Regions from separate parts of the Glutamicibacter sp. MCAF14 genome, predicted to be linked through region 1. Evidence: predicted binding sites of a transcription regulator. Region 1 holds the regulator's gene; the other holds the start of a gene.
What was found. Region 1 encodes Rex, which represses fermentation and respiration genes when NADH is low (regulators of the CRP and FNR family bind a similar motif). Its sites were predicted from a motif close to CTTGTGAANNNNTTCACAAG; they were not measured.
Positions count from the first base shown of each region.

Region 2: a site for Rex is predicted at 4,212-4,231, ahead of AB4Y71_RS12610 (queuosine precursor transporter). Genes of this name have one in related genera too.

Region 1 is NZ_JBFREO010000002.1:108,328-115,965, reverse strand. It holds gene AB4Y71_RS03070 (cytochrome c biogenesis CcdA family protein) at 1-490, opposite strand, end outside; gene AB4Y71_RS03065 (TlpA family protein disulfide reductase) at 499-1,122, opposite strand; gene AB4Y71_RS03060 (histidine phosphatase family protein) at 1,129-1,791, opposite strand; gene AB4Y71_RS03055 (hypothetical protein) at 1,965-2,741, shown strand; gene AB4Y71_RS03050 (redox-sensing transcriptional repressor Rex) at 2,858-3,532, opposite strand; gene AB4Y71_RS03045 (glutaredoxin family protein) at 3,560-3,805, opposite strand; gene AB4Y71_RS03040 (HAD family hydrolase) at 3,868-4,674, shown strand; gene AB4Y71_RS03035 (30S ribosomal protein bS22) at 4,777-4,875, opposite strand; gene AB4Y71_RS03030 (helix-turn-helix domain-containing protein) at 5,015-5,239, opposite strand; gene gdhA (NADP-specific glutamate dehydrogenase) at 5,499-6,842, opposite strand; gene AB4Y71_RS03020 (ArsR/SmtB family transcription factor) at 7,033-7,470, opposite strand; gene AB4Y71_RS03015 (acetoin utilization protein AcuC) at 7,572-7,638, opposite strand, start outside.
Region 2 is NZ_JBFREO010000005.1:121,325-128,962, reverse strand. It holds gene AB4Y71_RS12635 (S8 family serine peptidase) at 1-564, opposite strand, end outside; gene AB4Y71_RS12630 (FBP domain-containing protein) at 918-1,406, opposite strand; gene AB4Y71_RS12625 (hydroxymethylpyrimidine/phosphomethylpyrimidine kinase) at 1,769-2,590, opposite strand; gene AB4Y71_RS12620 (hypothetical protein) at 2,632-3,246, opposite strand; gene AB4Y71_RS12615 (TetR/AcrR family transcriptional regulator) at 3,380-4,087, opposite strand; gene AB4Y71_RS12610 (queuosine precursor transporter) at 4,446-5,156, shown strand; gene AB4Y71_RS12605 (ABC transporter ATP-binding protein) at 5,223-5,918, shown strand; gene AB4Y71_RS12600 (hypothetical protein) at 5,926-7,491, shown strand; gene AB4Y71_RS12595 (GNAT family N-acetyltransferase) at 7,520-7,638, shown strand, end outside.

The sequences.
Region 1 (7,638 bases):
TGGACATGATCAATACCGCGCTCAAGGTCGGTCCGATGCACGGTGCCCAGCCCAGCCCGAAGGTCAAGCCCAGTACCGGGGCTCCCCACAGTCCTGCTGGTGGGCGCTTGTGGATCTTGCGATCGCGCTGCATCCAGGAGAAGCCGCCCATGAACACGATGCCCATGAAGACCACCACCAGGCCCAATGCCTGAGTGACCCAGGAGCCGTTGAATTTCAGCCATGAGGTGGCCTGGCTGAAGAGCACTCCGGCGGCGATGAACACCACGGAGAATCCCAAGACGAACAGCAATACGCCCAGAACCACGCGGCCACGGCGGTGTTCCTTCAGATCCGCGCCGGTCAGCCCGGTGACATAGCCGAGATAGCCCGGCACCAGCGGTAGCACGCAGGGCGAAAGGAAGGAGACCAATCCGGCCAGCAATGCCACCGGGGCGGCAAGGAGCAACGACCCGTCCAGGACGATGTCGGCGAATGGATTAGTGGTCACTGATCAGCTCACAACTCTTCGGTCAGAGCGGTGTTGATCAATGACTTGAGCGTGCTCGGCTCCACGGCACCGATGACGCGGGCGCGGACCCGGCCTTGGCGGTCCAGCACCAGGGTGGATGGAACAGCTTGCAGCGGAACGTATTTGGTCATCGCGAGCTGGATGTTCCCATCGGTATCCTGAATCGACTCATAAGGAATCTCGAAGGTGCGTTCAAAGGCCTTGGCAGCTTCGGCTTCATCGCGCACGTTGACGCCGATGAATTCGACCTTCTCGCCAAACTCTTCAGCGATTTTCTTCAAATCCGGTGCCTCGATACGGCACGGTGCGCAGGCGGCATACCAGAAGTTCATCACGACCGGCTTGCCCTGCCACTGCGTGAAATCGATGTCGGTGCCGTGGTAGGTGGACGCCTTGATGGTGACCGGTTCGCTGCGCTTGGCAACTTCGTATTCTTCAACGGCGCCATCGCCGGCAATGTAGTTCTTGCCGTCGCCGCTGTTGGCTTGTGCGGTCAGCGCATCTTCCTTGCCGCTGCAGGCAGCCAGCGGCACTACGGCCGCGGCAACCAGGAGCGTACGCAGCATGGTGCGGCGGCTGAACGGGCCAGGATTGGGCACAGGATCTGTCATTTTGCTTTAGGCTCCCGGAATATTCGCCGCGCCGGCTAGCAGCTCGGGGCACGGTTCGGTGTAACGCACGGAGACCAATTCGTCTCCTTCGAAATCAAAGCTGGTGATCGAAGCCAGTGTGCACTCGCGCTGGCGCGGATCATGCCACAGCGGCTTCTTCTCGGCGTCGCGGCGGGTGACCCAAATCGGCAGCTGGTGGCTGACGATGATGACTTCCGCCCCTTCGCCATGTTCAGCCACCGCGGCTTTGCGGTGCTCCGCCATGGCGGTGCGCATGCGCGCTACCTGCTCGGCATATGGTTCGCCCCACGAGGGCTTTAACGGATTGACCAGCAGCGGCCAGTATTTTGGCTTGCGCAGATGCTCGGCGACTTTGGACAGCCCCTGGAGCTTGTTGCCAGCTTCAACCACGCGCTCATCGGTGTGAATCTCCAAGCCCAAGGCCTTGGATGCCGGAGCAGCGGTCTGCTGGGCACGGACCAGCGGCGAGGCGACCAACCGAACGACGTTGCCGCCTTCGGCTTGGCGCTTGGCAAAATATTCGCCTGCCCCGTCAGCCATCTGGAACCCGAGTTCCGAGAGCCCGAAGCCGGGGATCCGGCCGTAGAGCATACGGTCAGGGTTGAAAACTTCCCCATGGCGCAACAAATGGACAGTCGATAAAGGCATGCTCCCAGTGTCTCAAATATTCGATGCAAAAGAGGCAATATGTGGCCACCGTCAACTATTCACAGGACACGCATTGGAATCCCATATGGAAAAACCATCCTTTCGGAGGGCTTGCTCACAATCCTCTGCCACTACGCTTGGTAATAAGACAGTTCGACCCAGAAGGATGCACCATGAGCAATAACGATCCTAACCAGCCGGGACAGCCATACAACCCGGATTCCGCGGGCCAGGGTTCGCAGCAGAACCCGTACGGCGAAAACCCTTACGGCCAGCAGCCCTCGGCTGCCGGGCAGAACCCGTACGGACAGAATCCCAATCCTTATGGGCAGCCGCAGGCACCGGGCTACGACCAGTACGCTGCCCAGGGCGGCTATGCCGCGGTGCAACCACCGGTCGAGCGTCCTCGGACCTTGGCTATTGCTTTCGGGCTGATCATGCTTGCAGGTATTTTCAGTGCCCTCAGCAGCTGGCTGATGGCCACCTCCAACATGATGGCCAACATGATCGGCCAGCAGTGGTCGCTGGTTCAGGAAGAATTCCAGAACCAGATGCAAAGCACCCCGGGGATGAACAAGGATCCGCTCGTTGAACAGATGATGCAAAGTCCTGAAGCTTTCATGGCCCAGGTCAATTCGATGATCTCCAGCTTCGTGATTGTCGGCATGATCATTACCTTGGGCCTGTACTTCCTGGTGGGCTTCTTCGTTGGCCGCGGCGTAGGTGGCATGCGCATTCTCGCCACGATCCTTGCAGCGCTTTCACTGCTGAATCTGGTCACCACGGTTCCAATGGTCAGCATGTTCGCTGATACCCAAGCAGGCCTGATCAACGCGGTGTACGTAGTGGGAATCTTGCTGGGCGTTGCCGGCGTAGTCTTTGCCTGGCTGCGTCCATCCTCGGAGTACATTGCCCAGCGCCGCATGGCCCGCCGGGCTGGCTACCGCTAAACGCGCGCTGGGGTTTGCCTTCTAAGCCCAGAAGCACGAAAAGGCGTAGCTGCCTCATCCGCAATAAGGATGAGGCAGCTACGCCTTTCGTCGTTAGCGCAGGTCTAGTCTTGCGCTCAGCCTTGGACCGCGAGGTAAGCCAGGATCTGCAGTTCGGTGGACAGATCCACGCGGCGCAGATTCATTCCCTCTGGAACGCGCAGCGGCTTAGGTGCGAAGGACAGGACCGAGCGGACAGAGAGCTCAGCTAGTTCGTAAACCAGGTCCTGGGCGGCATCGCCAGGGATTGCCAGCACGGCAATGTTGATTTCTTCGCGCTGGACAACGTTTGCCAGGTCTGCGATGGCTTCCACGTGCAGCTCGCCAACTGCTTTGCCCTCCAGCGCAGGGTCGATATCCAAGATGGCCTTGACGTTGAAGCCGCGGGATTTGAAACCTGCATAGCCGCTCAGCGCGCGGCCGAGGTTACCTGCACCAAGGATGGCTACGCGCCAGTCCTGGTTCAAGCCCAGCGTGCGGCTGATATGTTCGGCAAGTTCACGGACCACGTAGCCGACCCCGCGGGTTCCATAAGAACCCAGCCAGGAAAGGTCCTTGCGCAGGATCGAGGGGTTCACGCCAGCTTCTTTGGCCAGCACCCCGGAACTGGTGCGTTCTAGTCCTTGGGCGTCCAAGGCATTTAGCGCGCGCAGGTACTGGGTCAGTCGAGCCAGCGTGGCCTCAGGCAACACCCGGGCTTCAAGCTCCGACATTTTCGTTCTCCCGCACTTTTCGGTGCTCTCTTCGAGCACAACGCAAAATCATTTATTCGGTAGCAGCTAGCTGCTCAGCAGCCGTTCCAGGCGTTGGGCATCGATGTGCCAGAAGTCCCGAACTTCGCCGTCGATCAGCAAGACTGGAACTTCCTCATGGTGCTTGGCAAGCAACTGCGGATCCTGGTCAATATCGAGTTCAGAGAATTCCATATGCAAGCGGCCCGTCACCTCAGCCACGGTTTCGCGTGCGGCCTGGCACAGGTGGCAGCCTTCTCGGACCAACAGCTGAATCTGATGCAAAGTACTCACCTGTCCATAATCTCACGAGCCGTAACCACGCTTAAACTTGGCGATGAAATAAACTGGATCAAATGCCTTCCATCGATCCTCACCTGAACCCGAATTCTTCCGTAGCTCCGGATACGGTTGCCGCTTTCTTCGACGTCGATAACACCCTGGTGCGTGGTGCGTCGCTGTATCTGCTGGCCCGCAAGCTCCATGAGCGCCGTTTCTTCCAGTTCCGTGAAATCCTCTGGTTCGCCCTGAAGCAATTGCGTTTTGCTGCACGCGGCGAACATCTAGGCGATATCCATCAGATTCGCGACCGTGCGCTGATGATGGTGCGGGGCATCCCGGTGTCCGAGATCGAGAAGATTGGAAACGAGATCTACGACGAATACATCGAGCCGAAGCTGTGGGCCGGTTCGGTGGCTATTGCGCGCCAGCATCGCACGGTGGGACGCGAGGTCTGGCTGGTCACGGCCACTCCCCTGGAAGTGGCGAATGTCATCTCAGATCGTTTGGAACTTACCGGTGCTTTGGGCACGGTAGTGGCCAGCGAGGACGGTTTTTACACCGGATCGCTGTCCAGCCCGATCCTGCATGCGGCGGAAAAGGCTCAGGCGGTACGCACCCTGGCCAAGGCTCGCGGCATCTCGCTATCCAAGTCCTGGGCCTACTCAGATTCCTACAATGATGTTCCGCTGCTTGAAGCTGTGGGCCATCCGGTGTGCATCAACCCCGATGCGCGGCTCCGTGCCTATGCCAAGCGCCGCGGATGGCAGGTCTATGACTTCCGGACCGGTCAGCGTGCCGCCAAACTCGGCCTGAAGACCGCTGGGGTGCTTGGGGCGCTCTGGGCGGCTCGACGTTCAATCCTGCGCCGTTCCGGCTCTTAGAAGGGCACTGAGCGGCTTTAGATAAAGCAATCGCCACCGTTCAACAGTTTCACTGTGAAGCGGTGGCGATGATTGCCTAGCGGCAAACGCTCAGAAGTAGATTTACTTCTTATTGCGACGCTGGTGGCGGGTCTTGCGAAGCAATTTGCGGTGCTTCTTCTTCGACATACGCTTGCGGCGCTTCTTGATAACAGAGCCCATAATGGTTCCTCACAAACTAAATAAATGCGTCAACCCCAAACGCCTGCTTGCGCGCGTGCACAAGGACAAGGTTGACCCGACGTTAAACGTTCCTTAACAGATTACCCGCTTTTCGGCCATGCTCTGACCATCGCGCGGACTATCGACCGTAAGAACCGGTACCGTGCTGCGGATCAATGGCCGCAGCATTCAAGTAAGATTCCACGGCGTTTTCCGGAACGCGATAGGAGCGACCGAACTGAACAGCAGGCAAGTCGCCTGCGTGGATCAGCCGATAAACGGTCATTTTGGAAACACGCATCATGTCGGCCACTTCGGCCACAGTCATGAAACGGGCTCCGGCAAAATTCTGTTTATCCGTCATGCGGGATAATCTCCTGACGCTGATCTCTAATTCGTCGCGTAAATAATAGCGAAGATGAACTTACACGGCTTTGGATCAACATCGACGGTTCAGGTTCACATTCGCTTTGCACTAGTCTAATCGCACTTTTGTAACTTTTGCATCACGAAACACACCTGTAGCCTTTTGAATCACATTTTTTGATGCTTAAACGAAACAATCCGTGGGTTTTCCCTGAGAATCCCCAGTGAAAACCCACGGATTGGATCAAATTCACTTACTAGATGACGCCCTGAGCCAGCATTGCATCAGCCACCTTCACGAAGCCAGCAATGTTTGCACCGGCAACATAGTTGCCTGGCATGCCGTATTCTTCTGCGGTGGCTGCACAGCTTGCGTGGATGCCGACCATGATCTCGCTCAGACGACGCTCAGTGTGCTCGAAGGTCCACGAGTCGCGGCTGGCGTTCTGCTGCATCTCCAGAGCCGAGGTAGCAACGCCACCGGCGTTAGCTGCCTTGCCCGGGCCAAAGAGCACCCCTGCGTCTTGGAAGATGGAAGTCGCTTCAGCGGTAGTAGGCATGTTGGCGCCTTCGGCCACGGCGATGGTGCCGGCAGCGACCATCTTCTTGGCAGCCGCGGCGCCCAGCTCGTTCTGGGTTGCACATGGCAAAGCCACGGTACCGGCAACGTCCCAGACGCTTCCTCCGGAAACGTACTTGACCTTCTTGCTGCCACGACGCTCGGCGTACTCAGAGATGCGTCCGCGCTCGACTTCCTTGATCTGGCGCAGCAACTCAAGGTCGATGCCGCCTTCATCAACGATGTAACCAGCCGAGTCGGAAGCGGTGACAACCTTCGCACCCAGTGACTGGGCCTTCTCGATGGCGTGGATTGCCACATTGCCCGAACCGGAGATGATCACGCGCTGGCCATCAAAGCTCTGACCGCGGGTCTTGAGCATTTCTTCGGTGAAGATCACTGCGCCGTAGCCGGTGGCTTCTGGGCGAACCAGAGAACCGCCCCAGCTCAGGCCCTTGCCGGTCAACACTCCGGACTCGTAGCGGTTGGTGATGCGCTTGTATTGGCCGAAGAGGTAGCCGATTTCGCGGCCGCCCACGCCGATGTCGCCTGCTGGCACGTCGGTGTACTCGCCGATATGGCGGTAAAGCTCGGTCATGAAGGACTGGCAGAAGCGCATGACTTCGCCATCAGACTTGCCGCGTGGGTCGAAGTCCGAGCCGCCCTTGCCGCCGCCGATAGGCATGCCGGTCAGCGAGTTCTTGAAGATCTGCTCGAAGCCCAGGAACTTGACGATGCCCAGGTATACCGATGGGTGGAAACGCAGACCGCCCTTGTATGGACCCAGAGCCGAGTTGAATTCGACGCGGAAGCCACGGTTGATCTGTACACGATTTTCATCGTCAACCCATGGCACGCGGAAGATGATCTGGCGTTCAGGTTCGCACAAACGCTGCAGGATCGCGGCCTCAGCGTATTCAGGATGCTTGATCGATACTGCTTCAAGGCTATCGAATACTTCTGTGACGGCCTGATGGAATTCTGCTTCGCCGGGATTGCGGCGGAAGACTTCGTCGCGAATCGTCGCTAAGTGCTTATCCAAGTTTTTCTCCTCATCACTTGGGGCAGGCACGGGCGCACAAGGGGCCTCATAGCCGGCGTCACTGCCCCGCACACGAGAATGCCATGCTGAGCATTCTGAACAAAATTTTCATGTTATAAAACAGGATTGCGCGCGTAACTTAAATGATTGACCATTTTGCATGGTTGCAGCGCCGAACACTGGTCAACAGCTAGCGTCGACGGCCAAATCGTGGAAGTTTCTCAAAGAATTCCTGCGCACGTCCAGTGACTTGTTCCAAACCTTGGCCAACGCGGCGACCGATCTGACCAGCGGTCGGATTAGCCGCTGCAGCCAGCTGCCCGTCGGCTTCAGCCTCTGTGGTTGCAAGCTCCTGGCTCGGGGCTTGAACCGGTACCAGATCCGCGCACCAGTGCACCAGGTCTTCCAATGCAGAGGTATCAATGCTGTAGATACGGCGCTGCCCAGCAGCGGTCATGCTCACCAGCTCAGCCTCGCGCAAAACCTTCAGGTGCTTAGAAACGGTCGGTTGTGAGATCTCCAGTTCGGTAACCAGAGTGCCCACGGCCTTCGGCTCGTTTTTAAGCGCCTCGATAATCTTTCGTCGGGTTGGCTCAGCCAACGCCGAAAATACTTCGTCAATTGCCACACACATAACCCTAACGGCATATGACCAAATGGCAATCAATTTGCGCGCCCAAATGGCTGGGAAGCCATGTTGTTGCGCCCTGTGGTCGCACGGATACGGTCCTAGTCGAACCAGGGATCCAGGCCGAAGAACGGAAAGACTTCTTTGCGCGTAGCAATAATGGTCCGG
Region 2 (7,638 bases), on a different contig from region 1:
AGCTACCTTCACGCCGTCGCCGGTCTTGTCCAGGGACTTCCATGATTCCAGAGCACCGGTATCAACTACCGAGCTGCGGTTTGAAGGCTTCTTGGGAACGATGGAGCTGATCTTGGCAACGTCGCTACGCTGTGCAAGCTTTCGCAGGTCAGCGGCATCACCGGTCAGGGCTACACCCTTCAGTGCATTGTGCGTGGTGTAGATGACCTTGGAGTTGGCCTCGGCCGCCAGCTGCTTGCCCTTGGCCTTGACCTCCTTGCCGATCTTCTTGACCTTGGCGGCGTCCTTCTTCTTGCCTGACTTCTCTACAGTCTCGAAGGCGCCATCGCCTTGGAGCTGGACGTAGACAGAGACTTCACCGGTGGCTTTGGCCAGCGGTCCGGAGACTTTCAGGTTGGAAAGTGCTGATGAGCTGGTGATTGGCAAAGATGCGGCGTTTTCACCGTCACCTGGTTGGGGGATTCCTGCTGCGCTTGCCGGTCCTGACAAGGTAACAGCCAATGCAAGTGCAGTGGCTGATCCCAAAATCAGGTGCGGCACCTTCTGCGTGCGGCGAGTGACCATGATTCTCCTAGCTGGGCTGGATAGCGGTACTGCTCCCGTCATGGGCGGCCGATATTAAAGCGGTGCGAGCTTTGAAGATCGTCCGGGGTAAACGTCCGCTGGTGCGTATACCTCTAGCTGGAATCTTAGGTGACCTAGCTCATATATCAAGGGGTTATTGAACAGTTATCTTTGATTAGATACCGTGCTGGCTTGGGTGTTTCACAATAAATTCCGCGCACCACCGCAACAAACCCGCCCAGCAAGGCCTGGTGGGGGTGCATAATTTTTAGAAAAATTAAACACTTTGTTACTCACCAGTTCACTATTTGCTGGGCGGGTCGCAAGGAAATCAGGTTGCTCGAATTATCCGCTTAGAGTCGGCTCAAGAAGCTCTGCACTCGCTCGTCGAGCAGCTCAATGCGCTGGGCAACGACCACCATCGGATCCGGATAGATCGGATTCTTCGGAGGCGGAATGCGCACATTTCGCGAGCACTCGAAGTTCAAGCAGATCAGCGTTCCCAGCGTGTCGCCGTCACGTCCGGCTTGGCCGGCGCGCTTAGTCGTCCACATTCCTACGGCGCAAGGGATGTTCACGTCACGGCACATTTCGCACATGGCGGCGTTGGTCGGCTTGCGGCCGCCATCGGTGGGACGCAGCAGGATGCCGCGGGTTCGGCCCGAGTCATCGGTGTGGAAAAGATAGCCGCGCTGGACCATCTTCGGATCCCGCCAGCCCAGGTACTCCAAGGAGTCCCAGTCGAGGGAGTCGAAGTTTTCGGGCAACGTCAGTTTCTTGGCTTCCTGACGGCTGGCGTTGACGAAGGAAGAGCGAATGGTTTTTTCGGTTAATGGCTGCATGGAAAATCCTCAAATAGTCCGCGCGAACTTTCGGGCGCGCGGAATCATTAGTTTTCAAAAAGAGATGAGGTCTGCCGTGAGTCGAGGAATTAGTGGGTGCAGAAGAATTGCCCAGGGTACAGACCCTAAGCCGAGATTCCGGTGCCAACCCCGTTCGATACGCAGACGAACGGGCAGAGCGTCAAAGTGGCTTGCATAGCCGACCGCCCTTCCCCGTGGATGTCCACGCATTAATTCTGGATAATTCCAGAACAACCATAACAAGTGCGCTTGGCCCAGACCAATGGCTTAGCCCACAGTTAAAGCAGTTTGCTGGCCAATTCCCAACGAAATTGGCCAGCAAACTGCGCAACCGCGAACGCTTAGCGGCGTCCGCCCTGCCAGAGCGCATCAAACGGGGTATTGCCAGAAACGCGATTTCGGATGCCTTCAGTAACAAAAGCCTTGGCAGTGCGGGCAGCCGCCAATGGGGTAGCTCCCTTGGCCAGCTCTGCAGTTACTGCAGCAGCTAGCGAACAACCTGCACCTGAGACCGCGACTTCGCCGATCTTCTTTTCACGCAGAACTTCCAAGGTGGTGCCATCGTAGAAGACATCGATGGCATCTTCGCCCGCGATACGAACCCCGCCCTTGGCCAGGACAGCTGCGCCGGAGACCTCATGGATCTTCTTGGCAGCCTCGATCAGATCACTTTCGGTGGTGATCTTGATTCCCGAAAGCTGTTCCGCTTCGAAGTGGTTTGGGGTGACGAAGGTAGCCAGCGGCAACAGGTTTGCCTTGAGCGCTTCGTCGGTATCCAGTGCGTGGCCTGGTTCCTGGCCCTTGCAGATCAGCACGGGATCGAGCAGGACGTTATCCCATTTCTGGGATTTCAGTGCGGTAGCAACGGTATTAATCGTTGCGGGCGAGCCCATCATGCCCAACTTTACGGTCCCCAACTTGTCTTCGTAGCAGGTCTGGATAGCTTCCAGCTGGTCTGCGATGACCTGCTGCTCAACAGGGACGAAGCGATGGTTCCACGAATCCTTAGGGTCAAAGGAGACGATGCAGGTTAAGGCCACGATGCCGTAGGTTCCCAGTTCCTGGAATGTCTTCAAGTCGGCCTGGGCGCCTGCGCCACCGGTGGCTTCGGACCCAGCGATAGTCAAGGTCATGGCTGGGGAGGCAGTGTTTGTATTAGTCATAGTCTCAATTGTGGATAGAGCGGGTAGGGGAAGGGGCGGGGTTAGCTATGTTGCCAGAAGCTGAGCATGGTTGCTTTGGACCAGCCTTCAGGAAGCTGGTCGGCATGTTCGGCATTGGCTACTAACAGTAGCCAAGGAAGTCCGTGGCCAAAAGCGGCACCCGCGAAGTTAGCGAGAACTGCGCGGCGTGCGGTATCGGGGTCGGCAGGAGCGAAAAGGTCCGGGTCGGTGAGTAGCGCGTAGTTTTCACCGTAATGCATGCGGCCTCGGGCTACCGGGCGGTCGAAGTCAGTGACTTCAACGACGTCATAATTATCCATCGGCGCTTCAAAGAGCCCGGATGTATCTGCGAGCTTGACGACCTGTTCAACGTCATCTGGTTTTCCTGCCAGCAGATGCATGGTGGTCACCGGCTGCCAGCCGGACTCGGATAATGCCGCAGCGGTACTGTCGTTCGGTGCGCCCAAGAAGATCAGCCGCTGGGCGTCGGCCGGTGCGGTCCATGACGCCTCAGGCCAGTAGCGCAATATTTCCACGTCGTCGCCGTCCTGATTGACCGAACGAATCTCATATTGATTCGGAAAGGAAGCAAGACGATCACGCACGGTGGCGTAGTCGTGGGTCCAGCTAGGCAGTTCTCGCGCCATTGGGCTCATAGTGCTGCGTTCTCCTTTTGGTTCGCTAAGTGACCTTCTAGTGGCTATCGGCACCTTCGACTTTACGCCTTAAAACACTGTGATACGGAACTCTGTGTCCGGGGGACAGCCAGTAAGCAGGACGCACTGATTCCTAAGAGGCTTTTTGCTTTCTCAGCGGTACCGGTTTCGGGACCGCAGCTTCAGCAATTTCTGCAGGTCCAGGGTCCATGAGTGCCAGGACATCTTCAAAAAGGGAACGCACTACTGGTAAGCGGCAGAGCACCGCAAATTTGGCCACCACTGGAGCCATGTTCTTCATGAGAAGTCTGGAACGTCGTTGCTGCGGGGACTGGTCGAAGGCCCACGCTGAAAAGACCTGGCGGGAGACCAGTAACAAGAACTTTGGCAAGTCACGGCGGATGCCCAACGGGGGCAGCGGGCGGGACCCGGACACAACCTTCTCCCATAGTTCTAATTCAATGCTTGAAATTTCGTCATCGCTTAGATCGCGTGAGAGCAACAGGCGCAGGAATGGCGGGCCGAAATCGTGGTAGCCGGAAAGTGTTCGTACACCGGCGTCGAGTACTGTGCGGATGTTGGTTTCCAGGGTGTTTCCCTCATCGAGGATTCCAGAGCATTGGTCGTATTGCTCCTTGCGCAGGTTCAGCAGCAGCTGAGCCACAATGTCCTCTTTGGACTTGAAGTAGTAGTACGCATGGGACAGGGAAACCCCTGCGTTTGAGGCAATGGCGCGCATGCTCGAAGCTTTGTAGCCGTCCTGGGCGAAGCACTCCAGAGCGGTCGCTAAAAGCTTGGCTTGGGTCTGACGACCTTTTTCGGTGCGAGGTTGCGTGGTCATGTGGCCTTTTGGACAGGAGAACTTGAATTCGATTCTAGCAATAATTTGAACGCGTTCAAAAAATGAAAAAATTCATGCTGAAGTATGGGAGAGCAGTCACTGCATTATTTGTTTCCTCGATTTTATGGTTCGAAGATTCACAAGTGAGATACCAATTTAACAATTATTTGATTTCTGAAACATGGTTGACGGATAAAGGCGAGATCTGTGTACATAGTGATGCATGGGATACTTGTTGCGTAAGTGCTAATACAGCGGGACAGCGCGTAGGCATAGCACCCTCACCCCTTTTAAAACTTGGGCTGGGTTGTGCCCCTTTAGCGACGTTCTGGCGAACCACTTTGACAAGGAAAAATTCATGGGCGACTCCAACGCCGACAACAACCTGATCCGAACCAAGAGTGCGGTATTCGCTTCTGCCGGTTCTCCCTACTTCTCCACGGTCCTCACCATGATGGGTGCGGTCGTGATTCTTTCGAATATTGGCGCTTCGAAAGGCGTCAGCTTCGGACCACTCATTACTGACGGCGGGTTCTTCCTCTTCCCGCTGGCCTACATTCTGGGCGACGTCATTTCCGAAGTCTATGGATTGAAGGCAGCGCGTCGCTCAATTCTGGTGACTTTTGCTTTGGCGTTCTTCGCCGTGTTCTGTTTCTGGGTCATGATCCAGCTGCCCTCGGCTGAGTTCTATGACGGGCAAGAAGCCCTGGAACGGACCCTTGGCCCAATCTGGCAAATTGTCGTTGCCTCCGCTTGCGGATTCCTGGTGGGCCAGCTTGCCAACTCCTGGGTGCTGGTTAAACTCAAGGAACGCTCGGGGGAGCGCGGACTGATTCTCCGATTGATCGGATCCAGCGGCGTGGGCGAATTCCTCGACACCCTGATTTTCTGCGCTATTGCTGCGCCGGTAATCGGCATCGCCGATGCACCCAGCTTCATTAACTATGTCGCGGTGGGCTTTGTTTATAAGACAGCCGTGGAGATTATATTTGTGCCGGTGACGTCAGTAGTCATCAGATGGTTCAAAAAGCGTGAACCAAGCTATGGCGAAACGGTAGCCACCAGCTAATTTTCCAGTGGGCATCATCCGTAAGGGCGATGCCCACTGCTGTACCCAGCGAATAAAGTTAGCGATATGCAGATGGGTCAACGCGCTAAAGGGCAATTAGAAGTACACAGCTTGACCATCGGCTATCCCAACCGCGTGATTTGCGGGCCGATAAACCTGCAACTGGCTCGGGGCACCGGTTTGGGAATTATTGGTGCAAACGGCAGCGGCAAGTCGACTTTGGTGCGCACGATCCTGGGACACCTTCCCCCGATTGAAGGCACCGTCGAATTCCAAGGGCTTCCGGTGGATGACAGCTCGGCACATTTTCGACGTACAGTCGCAGTACAAGTCACCGACGGCGCGTTCTTTGAAGAACTCACCGTGCACGAACACCTCGAAATGGTGGCCCGCGGACATGGTGTTGCCGAATGGGGCCAAGCGGTCCAAAACGAACTCGACTTTTTCGAATTTTCTACCGTATCCGACCACCTGCCCAATGAGTTGTCCTCTGGTCAACGACGCAAGGTATTGCTGGCGGCCTGCCTGATCAGACCAGCAGAACTGGTGATTTTAGACGAACCGGAACAGCGTCTGGACCTGCGTATCAGGAATAAGCTGTATCAGCGGCTCGCTGCCATCCGCGCAAACGGGACAAGCGTTTTTGCAGTCACCCACGATCCGCTGATGCTGCGAAGCTGCATGGAGCAGGTGCTACTTCTGGATGAAGATGAGGGCCAGCTACTTGATCCGGACTCTGGAGCGCAGTGGCTTGAACGCTGAGAAGGAGATGCCCCAGCTCATTGAATTCAACCCCAAGGAACTGCTCGCTCGGGCTAGGAGCCGAAGGAATTTCTCCGAACGCTTCGACAGCTTTTCCGACGCCTATATCTGGGTGCTCAGCGCGCTGGTTGCTCTCGCATATCTATTCAGTGCACTCTTTGGTGTCTTGTTCGTGCTTCTGGGCGAAGGGGTGCCGCACCAAGAGCTGCCGACGGCTGTTTGGGGCATGCGGGATCTGTCGCTGGTGCTCTTAGTTCTTGCGGCCTTGGCGATATTCAGGGTCATGCTGTTCATCGGGCCATGCGGGCTCAGCGCCGCTAAAGCCCACTGGTGGTTGCCTTTGCCGATTAGGCTGCGAAACATCCGCAGGTCAACATGGCGCAACGCGGTGCTCGCAGGGCTTTTTGCCGGCAGTTTTCTCGGAGCACTGTGGCTGATCATCATGTTGGGTTTGGCCGGTTCTCTTCAATTGCCAGTAGCGGGCTTGGCACTGGGCAGCTTTGCGGTGATGGGAATTGGCATTGCCAATGTGGCTACCGTGATTCAAAGCCTGAATATGCACGCTACGGCTCGACGAATCAGCGGTTGGGCGATGTCCACTATTGCGCTGGTCTTGGTCGTGTTGTGGCTGCTGATGATGGGAAAGGTTCAATGGGCGCAGGCACTGGTCGAAGAACTATCGTCCGCGACCTTGAACCAGCAGGCTTGGCTCAACGTGCTTCTGGTCCTTGTAGTGCTCTGTGTTGCGAGCAGCTACTGGGCCTATCGCCAATTTGAGCAGATCACAGGCCAAGCGTTGCGCGTTGCCGGCCATCAGCAGCAATTCGCCATGGGCACCTTGATGCAGTTGGATTCCCGAGGCCTAGCTGCGCCGGCGCAAACTGCGATTCATCGACGACGTCCACACGGAGCAAGGCTCACGGCCAAACTGCCGGTCGCCTGGCGCATCCTTATACTGCGGTTGCTGCGCGGCGGCCGGTGGCAAACGACGGCGCTTTGCCTGACTCTGATGCTGCTCCTGGCCGCTGCGGTCCAGCAAATCGCCAACCCGCTCAGCGCCGCGGCTTTCTACTTGCTTTTGTGCGTGGTGCTGCCGCTGAGCATTTCCCGGATTGTTGCACCGCTTTTGGGCGAACAGCAGCTAACCCAGATGCTAGGACTCTCTGAATCGCAACTCGCGCGAGCAGCGACCTGTTTTGCGCTCCTCTTCGCAGCAACAGCACTTGTCTTCCTCACCGGCGGACTGGGAATTCTGGACATGATCCAGATAGTCCATCCCTGGCAATGGGGTGCCGCGCTTTCTATTGCATCCTTGGGCTGTGCAGCAGCGAGCAGCGCACATGCCCAGCGTGGAGAACGCGATTGGGGAACATTGCTTGGCTCAGCATCCAATGAGATGACGATTGCCACCGTACTTTTCTTGGAAGCGGTGACCTACATCCGAGTGGCTGCTACGTTCTCGCCGCTCGTCGTTCTGGCTTTGAATCCGGCGGCAACGATCTCATGGGTGTTGTGGGCCTGCGCGTTGCTCTTCGGAGGAAGCGCACTGCTTCAGATATTCCGAAAGAACTGACGAGTCCGACGGTAGGTAGACTTGGAACATGACCGTCTCGATTTCCATATTCAAACCCGCCGAGCTGCCGCAACAGCTGTTCTATGCCGTGCTGAAATTACGTGCCGATGTCTTCATTGTGGAACAGCAGTCCTGCTATCCGGACAT